One region of the Pseudoalteromonas sp. SWN29 genome, then DNA from elsewhere that is predicted to be linked to it. Evidence: predicted binding sites of a transcription regulator. Region 1 holds the regulator's gene; the other holds the start of a gene.
What was found. Region 1 encodes sigma-54, which starts transcription at its own class of promoters, with help from an activator protein. Its sites were predicted from a motif close to GTTGGCACGNNNNTNGNNT; they were not measured.
Positions count from the first base shown of each region.

Region 2: a site for sigma-54 is predicted at 6,466-6,484, ahead of I6F53_RS12230 (EF-hand domain-containing protein). Genes of this name have one in related genera too.

Region 1 covers NZ_JADYXE010000013.1:6,434-18,297, forward strand. Annotated here, with positions in the region: gene I6F53_RS06770 (TIGR03899 family protein) at 1-776, opposite strand, end outside; gene I6F53_RS06775 (SRPBCC family protein) at 745-1,326, opposite strand; gene I6F53_RS06780 (YgiQ family radical SAM protein) at 1,775-3,952, shown strand; gene I6F53_RS06785 (protein disulfide oxidoreductase) at 4,410-4,967, opposite strand; gene mgtE (magnesium transporter) at 5,024-6,382, opposite strand; gene I6F53_RS06795 (HPr family phosphocarrier protein) at 6,513-6,785, opposite strand; gene rapZ (RNase adapter RapZ) at 6,828-7,673, opposite strand; gene ptsN (PTS IIA-like nitrogen regulatory protein PtsN) at 7,692-8,144, opposite strand; gene hpf (ribosome hibernation promoting factor) at 8,149-8,436, opposite strand; gene I6F53_RS06815 (RNA polymerase factor sigma-54) at 8,463-9,962, opposite strand; gene lptB (LPS export ABC transporter ATP-binding protein) at 10,032-10,757, opposite strand; gene lptA (lipopolysaccharide transport periplasmic protein LptA) at 10,754-11,299, opposite strand; gene lptC (LPS export ABC transporter periplasmic protein LptC) at 11,289-11,843, opposite strand; gene kdsC (3-deoxy-manno-octulosonate-8-phosphatase KdsC) at 11,840-11,864, opposite strand, start outside.
Region 2 covers NZ_JADYXE010000029.1:4,248-16,111, forward strand. Annotated here, with positions in the region: gene I6F53_RS12190 (LysM peptidoglycan-binding domain-containing protein) at 1-809, opposite strand, end outside; gene def (peptide deformylase) at 928-1,431, shown strand; gene fmt (methionyl-tRNA formyltransferase) at 1,456-2,409, shown strand; gene rsmB (16S rRNA (cytosine(967)-C(5))-methyltransferase RsmB) at 2,402-3,697, shown strand; gene trkA (Trk system potassium transporter TrkA) at 3,784-5,160, shown strand; gene I6F53_RS12215 (EF-hand domain-containing protein) at 5,255-5,470, opposite strand; gene I6F53_RS12220 (calmodulin) at 5,548-5,760, opposite strand; gene I6F53_RS12225 (EF-hand domain-containing protein) at 5,900-6,112, opposite strand; gene I6F53_RS12230 (EF-hand domain-containing protein) at 6,175-6,387, opposite strand; gene I6F53_RS12235 (flagellar brake domain-containing protein) at 6,851-7,513, opposite strand; gene I6F53_RS12240 (TrkH family potassium uptake protein) at 7,558-9,009, opposite strand; gene I6F53_RS12245 (YigZ family protein) at 9,106-9,720, opposite strand; gene pepQ (Xaa-Pro dipeptidase) at 9,809-11,131, opposite strand; gene I6F53_RS12255 (transglycosylase SLT domain-containing protein) at 11,281-11,864, opposite strand, start outside.

The DNA.
Region 1 (11,864 bases):
GTTTGAGTAAATTTGTAATAGCTTAATACCAAATCGCTACTCTTTGCTTTTAACGTTACTTTTTGCGATAAAAATGAAAGCGTAAGTTCTTGCCCTGCTTTAAGCACTGCAGATTCAATCTCTTTTCTATACAGTAAATTAAGATCCATGAGCGTTAAAATATCAGGAAAGCTAATACCTGTTTTTCCTAAATTTAGAGATACTTTATTGCCTTTTCGTAGTAAATCGAACAAAGATGGTTTTTTATAAAAGCCGAGTAAAATGAAGTGACTATCGTCTTTTTCGTTGTAACCTGAAAGCGAAACACACTTTTGTAAAGAGTCCGCTTCTCGCTGTGTCATGTGCTTTAACGTTTGCAGGCTTTTAATTGAAAACGTCCCCGGGTTAAGCGTTTCTCCCGTTAAAATTTTAGCCCATAAAGTTTGCATTGACTCATTTGAAGTATCTTCACACAGCGCTATAAAATGCTCTACCCAATCTACATCAGGTTGTTTACTACTTGCTACATCAGGGCAAAACCCCATAGCCATTGCTAAAATTGACTCTATATTTTGTTGCTGTTTTATTAGTAGCAAATCTTGGCGCTTTTGGGCGCGAGCTAAAACAGAGTTTTCACTGTTGATATGATAAAGCGGTTTAATTTGGCCTTTAATATCGTAACTTTGCTCGTTAGTAGGTAGCACGCCGTTACTTCCTACTTTAGTTATAGGATAGCCAAGTAAGGATTCAATGATGTTGGCAAGGTTAATTCTCGCTTGTGCTGTTTTGACTGTCATGACTTTGCATTATCCTTTGTGGATCACTAAGTTGTGCAACGGTTTGAAGGTTATTTAATCCCAGCGAAACTGTATTACGCAGCACATACTCGCTCAAAATTGCGGTGTAGCCAGATATCAAAGGAGCGGTTGTTTGCCCTTCAATATTACATATTAAAGTAACAATACCGTTTTGCTCACTAAAATTAAATGTTCCTCTGATAATATGTTCAGCATTTAAAAGTATGTTAAAGCTGACCTTATTTTGACTTATCGACGTTATGATCATTTCACCATAACCCCATTTCCCTTTCCAAGACTGATGAGCCCCTAAGCCAGAACTAGGTTCGCCTAGAGTAAAGCGTATGCTGGAGTCTACCTTTTCCCACGGAGACCATTTTTGCCATTGACTAAAGTCGGTGACAAGCGGCTTTACTACTTCTATATTTGCATTGATTTCAATTGTTTTATTCACACTATAACTTTGAGGGAGTATCAGTCCTATCAGTACGAGTACTAATAGTAATAACAGTACGCCTTTAATTAATATTTTTAATAGCTTAATAAGCACACCTTTATTCGTTTTTTGAGCTGAAATACAACAACTTTTATTAATGGACTATAGTATGAATTAGATTATAAACCAAAAATAATTTATTAATTGTTACTTAGTTGCATGAATACCGTTAGAGCTATATTTTTAATGAAGCTATAAAATAAATACACTTGTTGAAAGTTTTGATTCTACATTTCTTGGTTTTGTAAAATGAACCAATAAGATGTTGAAGCATAGAATCAGTAAAATTGCTTAAAGACTTGGGGAAGTGGAGAGTGTTTTATGTATGCATACTTATTTTAAAAATCGAACTTATAAATAAACGCTAAAAAAGATTAACTTATTATTATTTAAGATAATGAACGATTTAGAATTTAAGGCGCAATATGCTTTGACTACTTTGTATATATAAACAATTTAGTAGGGTATAATTCGCGCCTTTTGTTATTCTACGGCCACAATTATGAGCACTCTCAAAGCTAAGCGCGCCTTATTTTCATACCCTAAGTACTGGGCTGAATGTTATGGCACCGCGCCATTTTTACCAACTACACGTGAAGAAATGGATGCACTTGGCTGGGATAGCTGCGACATAATAATAATTAGTGGCGACGCGTACGTCGATCATCCTAGTTTTGGTATGGCTGTAATTGGCCGTGTACTTGAAGCGCAGGGTTTTAGAGTGGGTATTATTGCCCAGCCTGCATGGGATTCTAAAGACGCATTTATGGAACTCGGCAGGCCAAATTTATTTTTTGGTGTAACAGCCGGTAACATGGATTCGATGATCAATCGCTATACAGCTGAAAAGCGTATGCGCCACGATGATGCTTACACGCCAGATAACGTAGGCGGTAAACGCCCAGATCGCGCCGTAATGATCTACTCACAAAAATGCCGTGAAGCCTACAAAGGAATACCGATTGTTATTGGTGGTATTGAAGCTAGCCTTCGTCGTATTGCTCATTATGATTACTGGCAAGAAAAAGTACGTCGTAGTATTTTGTTTGATGCAAAAGCTGACATTTTAATTTACGGTAACGCAGAGCGCCCGTTAGTTGAAGTTGCACACCGCATTGCCGCAGGCGAAACAATGGATACTATTCAAGATATTCGCGGCACAGCTGTTATTCGAAAAGAGCCTTTACCGGGTTGGCGTGGTAGCGACTCTACCGCTATTGATAAAATTGGTAAAATTGATCCTATTCCAAATCCATACGGCGCTGATGATGTTGGCTGTAGTAAATCAGAGTTTAAACAAGCGGGTATTGATTTAAAAGCGGAAGCTGCAAAACCAATTATGGTTCAGCCTGCGCGTCCTAAGCCGTGGGAAAAAACCTATGTTAAGTTACCTGCTTATGAACAAGTAAGTGTTAACAAACCTTTATACGCCCATGCTTCACGTATTCTACATCAAGAAACAAACCCTGGTTGTGCAAGAGCGCTGTTTCAGCGACACGGCGATCGTTCTATTTGGGTAAACCCGCCAGCATACCCACTAGAAACACATGAGATGGATGCTGTGTTTGGTTTACCGTATCAGCGTATTCCTCACCCAAGTTACGGCGACTCTAAAATACCTGCTTATGACATGATAAAAACGTCGGTTAATATTATGCGCGGTTGTTTTGGTGGTTGTTCGTTTTGCTCAATTACGGAGCATGAAGGGCGTATTATTCAAAGCCGTTCGCAAGAATCAATTATTGAAGAAATTGAACAGATTAGAGATAAAGTACCGGGCTTTACTGGTGTTATTTCTGATTTAGGTGGTCCAACGGCTAACATGTATAAACTGCGTTGTACGAGCAAAAAGGCAGAGAGTACCTGTAGGCGTTTATCATGTGTGTATCCTGAAATTTGTAAGCACATGGATACAGACCATACACCAACAATAGACTTGTATAAAAAAGCACGTGAAGTTAAAGGTATTAAAAAGGTATTGATTGCTTCTGGTGTTCGTTACGACTTAGCTGTACGCGACCCGCGTTACGTTAAAGAATTAGTAACCCATCATGTGGGCGGCTACTTAAAAATAGCGCCAGAGCATACAGAGGACGGTCCATTATCAAAAATGATGAAACCAGGTATGGGCGCGTACGATCAATTTAAAGAATTATTTGATAAGTACTCTAAAGAAGCCGGTAAAAAGCAGTATTTGATCCCTTACTTTATCTCGGCTCATCCAGGGACAAAAGATGAAGACATGGTAAACATGGCTTTATGGCTTAAATCAAACGACTTTAAGCTGGATCAGGTGCAAAATTTTTACCCATCACCGATGGCTAATGCGACGACTATTTACCACACAGAAATGAACTCTTTACGTAATATTAAAAATAATACGGAAGTTGTTCCAGTACCTAAAGGTGCGCGCCAACGTAGATTACATAAAGCTATTTTACGCTACCACGATGCAGCTGGTTGGCCAATGATACGTGAAGCTCTACGTAAAATGGGTAAAGCTAATTTAATTGGTAAAGGGCCTAACTGTTTAGTGCCTGAGGAAGGGCGTGATGAAAAAGCAGGTAAAGGTGGCAGTAAAGGCGGACGTCCTGCACTAACGCGACATACTGGTTTTAGCCAATTTAAAAAGGCAAACACTAAACCAAAAGTAGGCGGTAATCGTCAAAGTACACGTTAGTGATTCAATCTAATAATAACTAGGGCGTGTTGATCTTTGGTGGGTTAATTTGCAGCAGTATGTTTGGTTTTTAGGCAAGGCGGAGCCTATGTAGTGTGGTTATTCCCCATGAATAGGCGATAACGCAGCATAAATACCAAACATGCGCTGCCCTTTGGGTTCTTTCTAGGGACGATTAACTCTTTGTTGCTCGGTTTTTACTTAGCCCACTAGGTTACAAACCTCGCGCCGCGATTTAATCGCCCCTAGATTGAACAAATTTCAATCCACAAAGATCAACACGCCCTAGTAGATTAGTTTAATTACGCTAAGGTTTTTTAAACCCTTTTAATGCGTAAATTAAGTAAACCTTGCTCTTTATTATCTATATTATTGTAGGTGATAAAGAGCGAGCTTTTAGAAACCCCTCTTGAGATAGCACGTATTTAGTGCCTATATACTTACAGTTAGTTTTTTCTTAAAACGTTGATGATAACCACAAACGCAACTTAAGTGACCATAGCGGCTGAATGCCTGTTAGCCCTTGCGTCATTTTATTATTTTTTAAGATTATATAGGATGGCGTGACTTGTCCTTGCCAATCGGTAAATATCTCACCGTGTTGATCGTTGACAGTGGTGAAACTGTAGCCATGCTCATTTAAATAATTATGTAGTTCTTGAGCTGAATCTGACTTTATTGCGATGGTGACTACGGGATAATTATTTTCTGCGGAGAGTTCGTTTATGGCAGGGGAGGTAATACTACAAATAGGACACCAAGTTCCCCAAAAATAGACAAGTGTTGGTTTATCATGGCTCATTGCTGCTAAATCAATGTTTTGCCCTTTATAATCTGTTAATTGCAATTGCAATTGCGGATTAGCTGGCATTACAGGTTGTCGCCACCAATTAACAGCAGTGTAAATAACGAAAAATATAGAGCCATATATCAACACACTTTTTAATATTGATAGGCCTTTTTGTTTTGGCGTTTTTTTAGGTGTGTCTTTTTTATTTTTGGTATCCGTTTTCATAGTTGCAGCTTTACCCTAAGTGTTTTTTACTTTAGTTATTTGCAAAAGTTTCTAATTTACACCAGCAACCAGGTAGCAGTACCTAAAAAGGCGAATATACCTACAATGTCTGTCACTGTAGTCAGTACTACACTACCTGCAAGCGCAGGATCTATATTCATTCTTTTAAGAATTATTGGAATACTTGCACCAGCAACTCCCGCTACAACTAAATTCATAAACATAGCGAAGGCGAGTACACCACCAAGCATAAAGTCCCATTGCCATAGGGCAATAACACCTGCAATTAACAGCGACCATAAAACGCCGTTTAGTGCGCCAATGGCAAGCTCTTTCATCATCAAGAAACGTTGGTTTGTTTGATTTATATGACCTACTGCAATACCACGGATAACAAGCGTTAACGATTGGCTACCAGCAACACCACCCATAGAAGGGACAATACCGTTAAGTACAGCCAAAATAGGGAGCACATCTAAAGTACCTTCAAAAAAGCTAGCTACAAAAGCAGCTGCAAGTGCAGTCAGCAAGTTAACACCTAACCAAACTGAGCGTTTTTTAGAGCTTTTTAGTACGGGAGCAAAAGTATCTTCTTCATCATCAAGACCGGCTAAGCCTAATAAACTATGCTCAGCATCTTCTCGAATTACGTCAACGATGTCATCGATAGTGACACGACCAAGGAGCTGATCGTTATCATCAACGACGGGGGCCGATATCCAATTATGACGCTCAAATAATTGAGCTACTTCACTTTCATCCATTGAGATTGGGATAGACTCACAATCTTCATCCATTAAATCGCGAACAATCTTTTCTGGTGGATTAGTTAATAATGTACTGAGTGATAAAGCGCCTATAAAGCAGTTATGCTTATCAACAACATATAAGTCATCGGTACCTTCTGGTAACTCGCCACGTAGCCTAATATATCGAAGTACAACATCAAGCGTAACGTCAGGGCGAATGGTCACCGTATCGGTGTTCATGAGCGCGCCAGCAGAACGCTCTTGATACGAAAGTGCTTGTGTTGCACGTTCACGGTCTTGAATGTCCATCGCGCTAACAACGTCTTTGTAAACGGTGTCAGGCAGGCTACGTAATACTTCACCTAAGTCATCATGGCCCATATCTTCGGTTGCGGCTGCAATGTGCTTAGGTTCCATTTGGGCAATAATGCCTAAACGTACATCTTCTGAGAGTTCTTCAAGAACATCGCCTTGCACATCAGGATCAACCAACTGCCAAAGGAGTCGGCGAATTTTATGTGGTGATGATTCTAATAATAATGCGGTATCACAAGGAGCTGTTTTTGCGAGCATGCGCCTAACTTGAACAAATTGACCACTATTGAGTGACTTAGTCACCTGTTTTAGTTGCTGTAGTGGGTAATCTTGTTCAAAAGCTTCAGGCATTGGCGTCCTTTATAAATTTTTATATTACTTTATGGGGAGAGGTGAGTTAACTGGCGTCACTAACCGTATTTATTTTATATATCTGTTTTAGTTGGGGCATTAGTAATGCGAGCATTATTTTTATAACTGTTTATTCTTGTTCATTAAAACGTTGTGCTATTAATTCTCCAACAGCATGTAAAGCTTGCTCAGAATCGGGGCCTTTACATACAACTTTTACTTCTTTGCCTTGGCTACTTTCAAGTAACATTAATGCAAGTACGCTATCGCCTGCAGCTTCTTTGTCATCTTGAAATAATGTAATTGTCGCATCAAACTGCACTGCTAATTGGGCAAGCACGGTGGCTGCTCTGGCGTGCAATCCTAATTTGTTTTTTATTAAAAAAGTGTCTTCACAATGCATAACTTACTCTACCTAAGCTGAACAGGTGATTATTCAGCTATATTATTTTTCTTGTTCGCGATGGCGAATTTTAACATTGGGATGTGTCATTGCAAAACTTTCACCGATAGTTTGCGCTAAATATACAGAGCGATGTTGTCCGCCTGTACACCCAATAGCAATGGTTAAATAACTGCGGTTATTTCGCTCTAAGTGCGGTAACCATGTTTGTACAAATGTCTGAATTTGCCATGTGAATTTTTGCACTATGCTGTGATTGGCCAAATAATCTTTAACGGGTTGATCTAACCCATTTAAAGGTTTTAATTCAGGTTCCCAATGTGGATTTGGTAAAAAGCGTGCATCAAATACGTAATCTGCTTCTTTTGGTATACCGTATTTAAAACCAAACGATTCAAATGTGACAATCAGTTGCTTATCTTTTTTACCTAAAATCTTTTCACGAATAGATTCAGCAAGTTGATGAACACTCAAATCAGTTGTATCTATCATAAAGTCGGCGCGGGTGATTAATACATCAAGTAATTCTTTTTCTTTTTTGATGGCTAAATCAAGAGGCAACGAGTCAATTGATAGTGGGTGTAATCTACGAGTTTCAGAAAAACGTTTGATCAATGTTTGGTCGTCGCTATCTAAATAAAATAACGTAGGTTTTGCAAAGCCAGGCAAGTATTCAAGAATATCGTTAAATTCATCTTGTTGTTTAGGGATGTTACGCACATCAATGCTAACAGCAATTTTATCATAGCTATCAGACACACTGCGAACTAATGAAGGAAGCAAGTTAACTGGAATATTATCTACGCAATAATAACCTAAATCTTCTACAACGCGTAAAGCAACCGACTTTCCAGAACCAGAACGGCCGCTTATGATAATTAACTCCATTTAACACCCTTTATAAAACTATGATTGATTGACAATAACTTGGTAAAGCTCAGCATCTGATTTTGCACTGCGTAACTGTTTACAAAAATCTTTGTTGTTTAGTTTATCAGCAATGGTTGCTAGAGTCTTTAAGTGCTGCTGGTTATCGCCATCTGGTACGATGAGTGCGACGAAAATATCAACAGGGCGATTATCGATTGCATCAAAATTTATTGGAGTTTCGCTAACGAGTACTAAAGCCAAAGGCTCTTCTGCACCGCTCATTCTTCCATGAGGAATGGCAATGCCACGCCCTATACCTGTACTACCCAATTTTTCTCTGCTCATTAAAGCATTAAGAATATCTTGTTGCGGTAAATACGGAAGTTTGTCGTGAGCAAGTTCGCTAATGAACTCTAAAATTCTTTTTTTGCTATTAAAAAGGACCGCAGCTTTGCTGCAGTCCTGGCATATAAGTGAGCTTAATTTCATCATATTAGTGTCGAGCAAGCTTCTCTTTGTGTTTAATTACTTGTCGATCGAGCTTGTCGATCAACGAGTCAATGGCGGCATACATATCTTGATGTTCTGTAGAGGCAAATAGCTCAGCACCGCTTACGTGTATGGTGGCTTCTGCTTTTTGATTTAATTTTTCTACATCGAGAATGACATGAACATTATTAATATGATCAGAGTGTCTTTCTAGCTTCGCAAATTTGGTATTAATATAGTCTCTTAGTGAATCGGTTAATTCTACCTGACGACCAGTTAAGTTTAGTTGCATAAGCATTACCCTCTTTTTTTTGCGTCTTAAATCAAACTTTTACGTTGATTTGACGGTGGAATAGCCAGAGATTCGCGGTATTTTGCGATTGTACGTCTCGCTACTTTAATTCCTTGCTCAGCCAATATATCCGCTATTTTGCTATCACTCAATGGTTTTGCTGAGTTTTCTGCTGCGATTAATTTTCGGATAAGCGCACGGATTGCTGTAGATGAACATTCACCACCGTTTTCGGTGCTTACATGGCTTGAGAAAAAATATTTAAGCTCAAATATACCACGGGGTGTGTGCATATACTTTTGGGTTGTTACGCGCGAAATTGTTGATTCGTGCATTTCTACCATTTCAGCAACATCATTTAAAACCATTGGTTTCATGGCTTCAGGACCGTGTTCAAAAAAGCCTTGTTGTTGCTTAACAATACAATTTGTTACTTTTAATAGTGTGTCGTTTCTACTTTCTAAGCTTTTAATAAACCATTTAGCTTCTTGTAAATGCGAGCGAATAAACTGGCTGTCACCACTGGATTTTACAGTGCGAGACATTGCCGCGTATTGGCTATTAACACGAATTTTAGGCATGCTGTCTGGGTTTAACTCAACAACCCAGCGGCCTTTAATTTTTTTAACTGACACATCAGGAATAACATACTCAGATTCTTCTCTTACAATAGTATCTGCAGGTTTAGGGCTAAGAGTATGTATTAATGTCATTACTTCCTTAAGCTCTTCTTCTTTGAGCTTAGTTTTCTTCATTAATGTACGATAGTCACGAGCAGCTAATAAATCAATATGCTCGGTTAAAATCATTTTTGTTTCATTAATGTAAGGTGTTTCTTTATCAAACTGGTTAAGCTGAATACACAAACACTCTTGTAAACTACGTGCAGCAATACCAACAGGATCAAACAGTTGGATGCGTTTTAATACAGCTTCAATTTCATCAAGTTCGACTTCGTTATCATCTTCGTTTTCTTGATTAAAGCTTTCTAAAATCTCTTCGCAGCTTAGTGTTAAAATACCTGAATCATCGACGGCTTCTACAATCGCAATAGCAATAGCTTCGTCTGTAGGGCTAAATGGCGTTAGTTGTAACTGCCACATTAAATACTCATGGAGCGTTTCAGTAGAGGCGCCTTGGTATATTGATTCGTCTTCAGGCATCGGACCCGATGATGCTGCTGGGGCGGCACTCATGTACTCATCCCAGCTAACATCCATAGCCATGTCGTCACTTAGCGTGTCTTTTGCAAGTGCTTCACCACTATCTTGTTCATATTCGCTTGGAACATCGTCGGCCGATGCGCTAACAGTTATGTCATCTGTATCTGCTTTTTGCTCGTTTTTACCTGCAGCGTCTTCGGAATAGTCTGGTTCTTCAACCTCTAATAGCGGGTTGCTGTCGAGAGCTTCTTGTATTTCTTGCTGGAGATCCAATGTACTGAGTTGCAACAAACGAATAGCTTGTTGCAGCTGTGGAGTCATTGTAAGTTGCTGGCCCATGCGCAGCTGTAGTGATTGCCTCATGTATCTCTAACAATCCTTTTATGTTGTTATAATTAATACTAGCAGATGCTTAAAGACATGGCGTAAATGTTACAGCCTAAATTGCTCGCCTAAGTAAACATCGCGTACTGTTTTATCATTTAATACGTGTTCTGGAGTACCTGATGCAATCAGCTCCCCATGAGAAACAATGTAGGCTTTTTCACAAACATCAAGGGTTTCTCTTACGTTATGATCGGTAATCAATACACCAATCCCACGATTTTTGAGATGTTCTATTATTTTCTTTATATCTAATACCGAAATTGGGTCAACACCTGCAAATGGTTCATCCAATAATATAAATTTAGGATCGGCTGCCAGCGCACGTGCTATTTCCACGCGGCGACGTTCGCCACCCGATAATGCCATACCTTGGCTATCACGAATGTGTTGTATGCTAAATTCATCTAATAATTTATCGAGCGTGTCTTCTCGGGCTTGTTTATTTAGCTCTTTGCGTGTTTCTAAAATAGCCATTAAGTTTTGATAAACAGTCAGCTTTCTGAATATTGAAGACTCTTGTGGTAAGTAGCCAATGCCTAATCTAGCACGACTATGCATAGGTAAAAGAGTAATATCGTTATCATCGATAGAAATTTTACCTTTGTCGCTAGGTACAAGTCCTACTATCATATAAAAAGTGGTAGTTTTACCTGCGCCGTTAGGGCCAAGTAAGCCAACAATACTGCCAGCTTTGACTTCAAGGCCGACGTTTTTTACAACTTCACGGCCTTTATAGCTCTTTGCTAATAGCTCTGCTTTTAATGTGCTCATGGTTGACCTTTGTCGCTTTTTTTACTTTTTTTAGTCTCGATTGGTACTAAAATTGTGTGAACGCGGTCAGTTGAGTTTTCATCTTTTTCGGCACTGATTAGCTGCTGCTCTATATCGTAGGTAATGCTTTTAGCATTTATTTTTTGTCCCGCTTGCGATACTTGTGCATTACCAACAAGCGTTAAAAAACGCTTAGATACATCATAACGTACTTCGTCAGCACTGGCGCTCATAGTCGTGCCATCTGATTGCTTTTCTTCAAAGTGCGCAGGGCTACCTGTAGCAATTAATAATTGTTTATTATCGCCAAGTTCATCGCGTTTATGTACTTCTAAGCGGTCTGCTGTAATTCGGCGATTACCATGAATAATCTCAACGTTTTTCTCAAAAATACCCACGTTAGCTTTTAATTGGCCTTCTTGCTTATCGGCGCTTATTGAAATTTGATTTGCAGCCGGTAGCGAGTTTTGCTCTGCAGCATTACTATTAAACGCCAGTATAAGTGCAGGAATAATAAGTGATTTTAATATTTTATTGGTCATAATATATGGTTCGCGTATGGTTAATTAGTTTTATCACTTCGGTTTTTAAGTCGGCTTCTAGGCCTTTACCAGTGATTTTTAAATTGGGTCCAGTAATGATAACGGGTTGCTCCGAGCGCATTGTTAATAGCTTTATATCTACCTGAATATTATCAGCATTGATTTTGTCTATCATGGCGTTATCGGTTAAGTTTTTGGCAACCACATTACCTTCTAAAATTAATTGTTTGTCTTCGTATAATGTTGCTTCGTCTGCATTTATTTGCCACGTTTGCTTTTCGTTATATAAAGTAAAAATGGGTTTTTCAAAAAATGTAAAACCTAATTGTTGGTATAGCTCCATTTTAGCAGCAGTTACTTTGTGGCTAATTTTACCTTGCTCGTCATAGGCTGTTTGTTTGAGTTCAATGGCTATGTAATCAGGCTTGGCAATAACTTCAGGCTCAGCCTGAGGTGCAACATTAGTTTGTGTAAAATAAGGGTACCAAAGCCAAACCATACAGCTAATGAATAAAACGCTTAATATTATGCGCGCTGCATTCATGAACTAGTGCCTTGTGTAGTC
Region 2 (11,864 bases), on a different contig from region 1:
ACCACAACATCCATTGTGCTGAATTCTCTAACGTGGCGTGGCGAAGCAATAATATTACCTGTTACAGGCTCAGAGGGACGGTGTATATTAAAGTACGCTGGAAGCATTTGACCTTCCATTGCTGGTATTAAAAAATCACCTTGTTGAATTTCTCGTTTAACCGATTCAACGCGTAACGACGAAGGTACACCATTGTGTTCATCACCCGATCTAAAGGCACGTGCTATACCCACAAAAGAAGCACGTGTTGCTAATACTTCACCGGTTAGATCTGTGTAAGGGTCACCCTTATGGTAAATGGTATACGCTTTATGAACTTGTAAGTCGCCTTTAGCATATAAAATGTGGCCTAACGTTTGTGTTTTAGTATTTTCGTTAGCACCTAAAATATAAGGCTTACCTTTAATATCGTCACTGTTCATTGCTTGCTCGTAACTGATATAAGGTTTAATCATTTCAAGCGGCAAGGTAGTAATAGCATTACGCCCTTTTGGTGTAATACGCCCCTGAGGAGATAATTTTCTATAGCCTTTATTGATCACTAAACGTGGGTTTCCATCGGCATCGTATATAAGCGCCAATGCATCACCGGGGTAAATTAGGTGTGGGTTGTCAATTTGTGGATTCATTTGCCAAAGTTCAGGCCAGAGCCAAGGCTCATTTAAATAGATGCCAGAAATATCCCAAAGCGTATCGCCTTTTTTTACAACATACTGTTTTGGAGCATCTTTTTTTATTTTAAGTACATCAGCGACTACGGGAAACGCAGCGCTTAACGTAAGCATGATTGCAAGTAATGGAGATTTCATTGAGCTTCCTTGTATTGTTTTTTCATTATTATTGCCCAAAACCTGTTAAAGGTGAACGCGAATGGCTAAAATAAGAGCATACAATACCCTAAATTAAGCACAAGTGAAAAAGGTAACTATGGCTAGGTTAGAAGTTTTAAGATTTCCAGATGAGCGTTTACGTACTATAGCAAAAGATGTTGCACAATTTGACGACACAGTACGTCAAATTGTAAAAGACATGCTAGAGACAATGTACGATGAAAATGGCATTGGGCTTGCAGCCACGCAAGTAGATATTCATCAACGAATAGTTGTTATTGATGTATCAGAAGAGCGCGATGAGCCACTGGTATTAATTAACCCACAAATTATCAAAAAAGACGGCTCTACCGTTAGCGAAGAAGGCTGTTTATCAGTACCTAACTCGTACGCAAAAGTAGACCGCGCAGAAACAGTAACAGTCGCTGCACTTAACGAAAACGGTGAAGAATTTGTACTAGATGCAGATGAATTACTGGCTATTTGTATTCAACACGAATTAGATCACCTTCAAGGTAAGCTGTTCATTGATTACTTATCTCCATTAAAGCGCCAACGTATTCGTAAAAAGCTTGAAAAAGAAGCCAAGTTTGCAGACTAGTAATAAGCACCTTAGGAAAACTCAGTGACTCAACCATTACGCATTATATTTGCCGGTACGCCGGACTTTGCCGCACGTCATTTACAAGCGCTGATTCAAAGCGAACACCAAATAGTGGGTGTATATAGCCAGCCAGACCGCCCAGCGGGTCGTGGTAAAAAATTAAAAGCCAGTGAAGTTAAAGCGCTAGCGCTTGAGCACGACTTACCGGTTTTTCAGCCTCAATCATTAAAAAATGATGAAGCACTAGCTGAGCTAACAAGCTTAAACGCCGACATTATGATAGTTGTAGCGTATGGCTTAATTTTACCTAAAGCTATATTAGAAGCCCCACGGTTAGGTTGCTTAAATGTGCATGGTTCTATATTACCGCGCTGGCGCGGTGCTGCACCTATTCAACGCGCAATTTGGGCAGGCGACGAGCAAACTGGCGTAACAATAATGCAAATGGATGAAGGGCTAGATACCGGCGATATGCTACATATAAGCCGCTGCCCTATTAGCGCCACCGAAACCAGCGAAAGTTTATATACAAAACTTGCTGAGCTAGGCCCAGACGCGTTAATTGAAACCATTAATAAATTAGCGAATGGTGAGATCACCCCTGAGCCTCAAAATGATGAACTTGCTAACTACGCTAAAAAGCTTTCTAAAGAGGAAGCTAATATCGACTGGTCAATGAGTGCGCTGCAAATTGAGCGAAACATTCGCTCTTTTAATCCATGGCCTGTGTGCTTTACCCAAATGGGTGGGCAAACAGTAAAGATTTATCAAGCGCAGGTTGTGCAGCAATTAGGTGATCCTGGGCAAATTTTGTCAAGCGACAAAAATGGTGTAGTAGTAGCATGTGGCGAACATGCTTTATGTATTACGCAATTACAACCGCAAGGTAAAAAACCAATGGCAATTAACGACTTTTTAAATGGTCGTAGTGACTGGGTTACTCCTGGCACAATATTAGGCGAAAACAATGAGTAATGTTCCAAACGTACGAGCGCTTGCCGCTGAAACTTTATATAACATAGTTGATAAAGGCGCATCGCTTAATCAAGAACTTCCATTTGCAAGCCAAGGCTTGCCGCCTAAAGATAAAGCGCTGCTACAGCAAATTTGTTACGGCGTTTTACGCTACTTACCTAGCCTTGAAAATTACTGCCAACACTTAGTAGAGCAGCCATTAAAAGGTAAACGTAGAATATTTCAGTTTTTATTATACGTGGGTATTTATCAACTGCAGCATATGCGCGTACCGCCACATGCTGCCATTTCAGAAACGGTAAATGCACTGGCTCAACTGCGCGCTTTAGGATTAAAAGGGCTAATAAACGCCATTTTACGTAGTTTTCAGCGCCAACAAACAGAGCTTGAAGAAAAAGCAAAACTGATCCCTGTGTGCTTATACAACCACCCAAATTGGTTTATCAAACAAGTTAAAGAAGCCTATCCAGATAGCTGGGAAGAGATACTTGCAGAAAACCAACAACAAGCACCTATGTGGTTACGTGTAAATCAATCGCAATTTAGTACGCAAGAATACAGCGATATGCTTAGCGCTAACGACATTGAACATACCTTAAACCCAGACTTTATAGATGGGATTAAGCTTGCCAAACCACGCGATGTATTTTCATTGCCTGAGTTTGATACGGGTGCATGTTCAGTACAAGATGCAGCAGCCCAACTTGCAGCACGCTTTTTAGAACCTAAAGCAGATGACTACATTTTAGATGCCTGTGCAGCACCTGGCGGTAAAACATGTCATATATTAGAGCTTGCTGATGCAGAAGTACTTGCACTTGATAGCGACGCAACTCGCCTTGAACGTGTTAAGCAAAACTTAACGCGTATTGGCTTAGGTGCAGACCTACAATGTGGCGATGCTTCACAACCACATACTTGGTGGGACGAAAAGTTATTTGATCGTATTTTGCTTGATGTGCCTTGTTCGGCTACTGGCGTAATTCGCCGTCACCCTGATATAAAATGGTTACGTCGCGCATCAGACATCGAAGACTTATCTAAATTACAAAGCGATATTCTTGATAGCATTTGGCCTCTGTTAAAACCAGGCGGCACATTGGTATATGCTACGTGTTCGGTACTCCCACAAGAAAACCAACTGCAAGTTGCTAAGTTTTTAGCTAATAACGATGACGTAGAGCATATTCCGCTACACGAAAATGATACCGTAACAACTCCTGGTTTGCAGTTATTACCCGGCGAAAGTGATGGATTTTATTACGCTAAACTAGTTAAAAAAGCCTAATAGCCGTACACTGAATAGTTAGCCATTTATGAAACATTAAATGGCTATTTTTTTAATTAAATTATGGTCAATACCACGGGTAAATAATGAAAATAATTATACTCGGTGCCGGGCAAGTTGGTGCTACGCTTGCTGAAAACTTAGTTGGCGAACAAAACGAAATTACCGTTGTTGATATAGACGGTAACCGATTACGTGAACTTCAAGATAAGTACGACTTACAAGGGGTTATGGGCCACAGCGCGCATCCTGATGTATTACGCCGTGCAGGCGCTGAAGATGCCGATATGATTATAGCGGTAACCAGTTCAGATGAAGTGAACATGGTGGCATGCCAAGTGGCATACAGTATTTTTAAAACCCCCACTAAAATTGCCCGCATTCGCTCAGAGCAATATTTAAAATACCGCGAAAAGCTTTTTCAAAACGATGATTTACCTATCGATCATTACATTGCCCCAGAAGCACTGGTCACTAAGTATATTCGCCGTTTAATTGACTACCCTGGTGCTCTGCAAGTATTGCAGTTTGCCGATGGCATGCTCTCGTTAGTCGCCGTAAAAGCTTACTATGGTGGTTTATTAGTAGGTTATGCGTTATCAGCACTTAAAGAACATATTCCTAATGTAGAAACTCGTGTTGCCGCTATTTATCGCCAGGGTAAAGCAATCAAACCACTGGGTACCACCGTTATTGAAGCCGACGACGAAGTATTCTTTATTGCCGCTACAAAACATATACGCGCAGTAATGAACGAGCTACAAAAACTTGAGCGTTCGTACAAAAAAATTATGATCGCTGGTGGCGGTAACATTGGTGCAGGCCTTGCCCGCTCACTTGAAAAAAATCACACAGTTAAACTTATTGAACGCAGTAAAGAACGTGCTGAGCAGCTCTCAGAAATGCTCGACAATACGGTCGTTTTTTGTGGTGACGCATCTGATCAAGAACTACTTTCAGAAGAACATATAGAACAAGTTGATGTATTTATTGCCGTAACCAACGACGATGAAGCAAACATTATGTCGGCCATGCTTGCAAAGCGTATGGGCGCACAGAAAACCATGGTGCTTATTCAGCGTGGAGCTTACGTTGATTTAGTACAAGGCGGCGAAATAGATATTGCCATATCACCGCAACAAGCCACTATATCAGCGTTATTAACTCACGTACGACGTGGTGATATTGTTAATGTGTATTCACTACGTAAAGGTGCGGCAGAAGCTATTGAAGCGGTTGCCCATGGTGATGAAAACACATCTAAAGTGGTTGGTCGTGCAATTGCCGATATAAAACTTCCGGCGGGTACCACTATTGGCGCAATAGTACGTAATGACGATGTGCTGATAGCCCACGACGATACAATTATTATGTCGGGCGATCATGTCATCATGTTTTTAATCGACAAAAAGCACATTACCGTTGTAGAAAAACTATTCCAAGTAAGTGCTATCTTCCTTTAATTATTTCCATTAATTAGCTCCTTAAATTAGTTAATTGAACACACAAAAAAGCCGCTGACTAAGGCGGCTTTAGTGGAGTATGCTTAAATAGTGATTACTGTACTTTTGAAAATTCTTCTTTAGAGATCTCACCATTACCATCAGTATCTAAATCATCAAAAATCTTTACAAGCTGAGGATTAACCTTCGCTTCTTCCATTGAAATCGCGCCGTCGCCATCTGCATCAAAAGAGGAAAAGTCTACTGCTGCGTATGCTGCTGATGAAGATGCTAAAACGATAACTGCAAGTGTTGTATTTAATGTTTTCATAATAATATTCCTAGTAAAATGGGAAGTCCTTTTCAAAGATCCCTGACTGTGAAAAATGTTTAACCTAAAGAGGTTAATTAGTAATTAGCAAACTCTTCTTTAGAAAGCTCGCCGCTACCGTCGGTATCTAGCTCAATAAACTCGGCCATTAAATCCGTATCGACTGCCGCTTCGCTTGGGCTAATTGTGCCGCTACCGTCGATATCAAGGCTGTCAAAATCTGATGCTGCAAATGCAGCTGAAGAAGACGCTAGTGCTATAAGTGCTAATGCTTTATTTAAATGTTTCATAACTTAATCCTTCAATGTTCTATCAAAAAAATTGCTTCGTTTAACTTAAAACGTAATTTTTCACTTCCTTGTTATCCTCTTTCGTAAGCTCCCTTGCCTACTTAGGTTGTCTTTGGCAACTCAGGATAAATACTTTAAATTAAGCTTCTGAAAATTCTTCTTTTGATAACTCACCATTTTGGTCAGTATCAAGTTCTGAGAACATACTCATTAGCTTTGCATCTACTGATGCTTCTGCTTGGCTAATTGCACCATTGCCATCTACATCTAATGTATCGAAATCTGTTGCTGCAAACGCGGCTGAAGAAGATGCTAGTGCCACAAGTGCTAATGCTTTATTTAATGTTTTCATAACGTGTATCCTTCAATTTTTTGAGTAATGTGGGCTCTTAGTAGCGCCCCAGAGTTTTAAGCTTATGCTTGTGAAAACTCTTCTTTAGATAGTTCGCCGTCTTGGTCTGTATCAAGTTCAGAGAACATACTCATTAATTTTGCGTCTACTGATGCTTCTGCTTGGCTAATTGTGCCACTGCCATCCACATCAAGTGTGTCAAAGTCTGTTGCAGCAAAAGCGGCTGAAGAAGATGCAATAGCGATAAGTGCTAAAGTTTTATTAATGCTTTTCATAATATGTATCCTTCAAATTTATGTGTGCGATTAAGTATTTCACTTTGAATCACGATTTCGTTCAGTACACCTAGACTATTACAACTTAGATGCCAACATTTAAAAGCTATTAAATTTCAGATAGTTAAATGTAAAACTCATAAAAAGAAGGGATTTTTAAAGTAATTACTGTTGCCTTTTAGCAACGCTCTTCAAAGTGGATATATTAAAACTATTAAAAACATATAGTTATGTTTAGATAAAAAGATACATTTTTAAATGTATGGAAATTAAAGAAGGGGATTTATAGAATAATTCAGATAAATTTTAACGAGGTAGATTTAATAACACAAAAAAAACCACAATAAATAATACGTAATGCACTGTTTTATTTAAATAATAATTTTAATTATAAAAACAATAAAAAGTATTTTATAAATACTGACGTAAAACACCTTTTTGTTGCAAATAAGCGAAAAGCTATTTATTCAACGGTAGGTTCGAGCGCTGCAGGGTCTATAAAATGCTCTTTCATAAAAGTTTTCATTTCATCCTCGCTTGCTAGTAACTTAATTCCACAACGCACGCCTGTGACATGTTCCTTAACACTGCAAATTTCGCCTTCAAAACTTTTATCACTGCTATTGAGTATTACTGTGCATTGCATATCTTTAATATTTTCATCTTTCTGATCACCTCTAATATCGAACATTACTCCGGTTAGCGAAATATCTTTAATGAGGCCTTCAAGTATTCTGTCGTCACTTAGTTTTAGCTTTGCAGGTAATAAGGTAGGTATACGCGTTTGCGAGCGCAGTGCAAATAACTGCACCTGCTTAGGATAGTTAATAAATATAAGCTTAGCCGGGTGAGACGCTACCGACATTATTTGTTGGCGAAACGCTATAACTTGCCCGCCGCCACCTTCAATTAATGCCCTAACTACAACCATTACACCATCACGTAAATAGTCACTACTAGCAGGTAAACGTCTAGAATTTGGATAATTTAAAATAATAAATTTATTTTCAAGCAAACCAACAAACTCGGTTTTTACACGTTTACTGTCGGTTGGGGTTAATATTTCTAAATCGACCAAACCACTTGTAGTTAGTTGATGTAATTTATCTAGATTTGAAGTTGGCATATCCCTTTCCCACTAACTTGTATTTTAAAATTTAAACGACTCGTTTAACCACGCCAAAATGTAGGCGTAAATAGCACTAATAAGGTAAATATTTCTAGGCGACCAAACACCATTGCAATGGTCAGTAACCATTTAGCACCATCGGTTATGGCACCATAGTGCGAGGCTACATCACCCAAGCCGGGGCCTAAGTTATTTAAACAAGCAGCAGTGGCTGAAAACGCCGTTATATTATCCATACCCGTGCCCATAAGCGCTAACATAATAATAATAAACACCAACGCATAAGCAGAGAAAAATCCCCACACAGCTTCTACTACTTTATCTGGCAGCGCCTTTCTACCCAGCTTGATTGAATATATAGCACGAGGATGAACCAAACGATTGAGCTCACGCACACCCTGCAAATAAAGTAAAAACACGCGCACTACTTTCATACCACCACCGGTAGAGCCTGCACAGCCACCAATAAAGCTCGAAAATATAAGTAAAATAGGTAAAAACAAAGGCCAAGTTGAAAAGTTATCAGTAGCAAAGCCTGCCGTTGTACTCATAGAAACAGCCTGAAATAACGCCTGATCGAGGGTTTCATCGCCATTAGCAAATATTTCATTAGAGGAAAGTACGGTAAAACAAATAACCACCAGCGCTAATTGAATACACAAAAACACCTTAAACTCAGGGTCTCGAATATAAACTTGTATGTTACGACTGGCTACTGCGGCGTAATGAAGGGAGAAGTTAACGGCGGCTATAATTAAAAAGAACACACAAATAAAGTTAATAACAGGGCTATCAAAGTGCCCCATAGAGGCATCGTAAGTAGAAAAACCACCAATAGCCACCGTTGAGAATGCATGACATATAGCATCAAACCACTCCATTCCTGCAGCCCAATAAGCCAGCATACAAGCAATAGTAAGCGACACGTAAATATACCAAAGATGCTTTGCTGTATCGGCAATTCGCGGGGTCATTTTGGAGTCTTTTACAGGCCCTGGTATTTCAGCGCGATATAACTGCATACCACCAACACCAAGCATAGGCAGTATAGCAACAGCAAGTACGATTATACCCATACCGCCAAACCACTGGAGTTGCTGGCGATAAAACAATACCGACTTGGGTAAGTACTCAATACCGGTAAGTACAGTAGCACCTGTGGTGGTTAAGCCTGAGAATGCTTCAAACACCGCATCGGCGAGCGATAGATTAGGTTCTTGTAAAAATATAAGCGGCAAGGACGCAAACGCCCCAAGTACCAGCCAAAACAAAACAACAATTAAAAAGCCTTCACGTGCTTTTAAGTCACCGTTTTCATGGCGGTTTGGGTAATAAGCCATCATGCCAATAACAACACTAAAGATAAATGCTAAAACAAAAGGAACACCACCACCGTCTTTATATATTAAAGACACTAGTGCCGGGGGCACCATGGTAATACTAAACAGCGCAACAAGTTGGCCAAGAATTTTTATGATGGTACGAAATTGCATTTAGCTTGTCGCTTTTATTATTAGTAAATTCAGGCTGAGTAGTATCAACCAAATTAAATAGAGTCAGTATGCATTACATGTAATTTGTGTAGGTTATTACTCTTTAATAGTTAACTCAACTGCGCCGTGACTTAAATCAAAAATATCTTTGATTGCTTGCTGAGCTTCGCGGCTATCTATAGTAATGACCCATTCAATATTAGCAGTAAATTGCTTATCAATATTAAGCACTTGATACTTTGTTTTTAATAACTGCTCTATAGCACCTTGCATGCTGTATTCACTACTCCCAGTAATTTCAACACTGGGAACTTTAAGTACCGTTTGCAATTTTACTAATGCATTATTTAATGAGCCACCATAAGCACGTACTAATCCGCCCGTGCCTAATTTTATTCCGCCAAAGTAACGTGTAACTACAGCTGTGATTTCGCCAAGGCCTGAACCCACCAGCACATTTAACATAGGCTTTCCTGCCGTGCCATTTGGCTCACCATCATCCGAAAAACCATAAACATGGCTGCCACCGGGGTTGCCTGCCACATGTGCCCAGCAGTTATGACGAGCATCGCTATACTTTTCTTCAATACTTTTAATAAATGCTTTGGCTGAATTTAAATCGGGGGTATGTGCAATGTGAACTATAAACGTACTTTTTTTAATTTCTTCTTGATGAAAAACGTCAGCAGCGGGATATTTATATTCAGACATATTTTAAACTTGTAAAAAGGGGGCCAAAAGGCCCCTTTAAATAATGTACGTATTTTAACGTGTATAAACTAATTAGTGTTAACTAGAATTAATCGAGCGCTAAATCTCGTGTCATATTTTCTAAGCTATCTTCGTGAACAATAATGTTATCTTCAATACGAATACCGCCAAATGGTTTAAATGACTCAACCTTTTCCCAATTAATAAACTGCTTATTATCGGTTTGTGCTAAATCACCAAGCAGTGAATCAATAAAGTATAAACCCGGTTCAATAGTAAACACTTGGTTTTTCTCTATTCGACGAGTACAACGCAAGAACGGATGACCTTCAGGCGATGGCTGATGAGTGCCTTTTTCGTCACTCATAAAGCCGCCCATATCATGCACTTGTAAACCAAGGTGATGCCCTAGACCATGCGGGAAGAAAGTAGAGGTAATTTTACGCTCAACAATTTCCTCAGCAGGTAAATTAACAATTTTAAAATCACTTAGAATTTGTGCTATACGGTTATGGCATTCAACGTGTAAATCACCATAAAGCATACCCGGCTTTAAACCTTTACCTAGTTCTATTTGTTGAACTGTCATAGCTTGTACAAGCTCAGCAAACTCACCCTGCTTTTTAAAATCATACGTACGAGTAATATCAGCAGCATAACCATTAAAGTTTGCACCAGCATCAATTAAAAATGAGTTATGAGTGTGTGGCGCTTTTGGATCAAAGTGCGTGTAGTGCAAAATAGCGCAGTTTTCGTTAAGCGCAACAATGTTGCCGTACGGCATTTCATTTTCGCTTTGACGTGTTGCCATTAAGTACGCTTGCTGAATATCGAACTCGCTACCACCATTAAAGAATGTGTCGCGTGCAGCTTTATGCCCATCTACTGCAATGCGGTTAGCGTTGCGTAAACATTCAAGTTCGTACTGCGTTTTATAAGCGCGGTGGTAATGAAAATAGTTAAGTACAGGCTCAGGGTTCATAATACTAAAACCAAGTGCTTGCGCTACTTCAATATATTCGCCCATGTAAGCGTATTTAGCTTTGTCGTATGGTAATAACTTTTCAACTTGATCAGGCTGAAGTAATAGCTCTATATCAAAGTACTCAGCCCAAAAGTCGCGAGGCTCGTCTGGTACTTTATGCCAAAAATCTACTGGACGATAAAATATTAGTTTTGGTTTGTCGCTGCCATTTACCACAATCCAGCAATGAGGATTATCAATAACCGGTAACCACGCTTTAAACTGTGGATTAACTTTAAATGGATAATACATATCATCTAAAAACTGGCGCTTAGCTTGGCCTGAATGAATTACTAATCCTTCTAACCCTTCGCTATTACAAATTGTACGAGTACGCTGTTGCAGTGTTGCAATATGTTCGGCGTATAAAACGGCTAATTTATCCATTGTTAATCCATCTGTTAAATTTAACTTGCTCTGAGTCTACCACTTAAACACTAAGCGCTCAAAAAAGGGGGATATTTAACATGTAAACATCCCCCTTATTAATACCTATACCTATCGTGTTAAGTTATTGGTCGATTGGTATCATATATTCAACCGCCCATTTTCATTTCGAGTAGCGGCGCTAATACATTACCTTCTCGGCCCATTCTTGTATGGTAAACCTGTCTGTACGCAAATACATTTTTTACGTAATCACGGGTTTCGCGATACGGAATAAGCTCTACCCATAACTCAGCCGGAATAGCGTCATCAGGTAACCAACGCTTTATACGGTGATAACCCGCATTATAAGAAGCTGTTGCCAGCACTTCATTGCCATGGTTTTTCTTTTTTAAGTATTGTAAGTAACTCGTACCCAACCTAATATTTGTTTTAGGTTGATATAAACGACTACTTGTCACACTGCCTTTATTTACATACTCAGCAGTACTAGGTAATAACTGCATTAAACCACGTGCATTAGCATGCGAGCGTGCATCTGGCGCAAAAGAGCTTTCGCGCCTTGCAATAGCAATACTCCAGGCAACATCTATCTTGCTACGTTTACTGTAGCGCTCAAAAACATCTTGAAACGCAAACGGAAAACGTTGCTCTACGTTATCCCACGCTTTAATTTTTGCTAAAGTAAAAATAGTACTGTCGTGCCAACCTAAATCGGTAGATAGTTGTGATG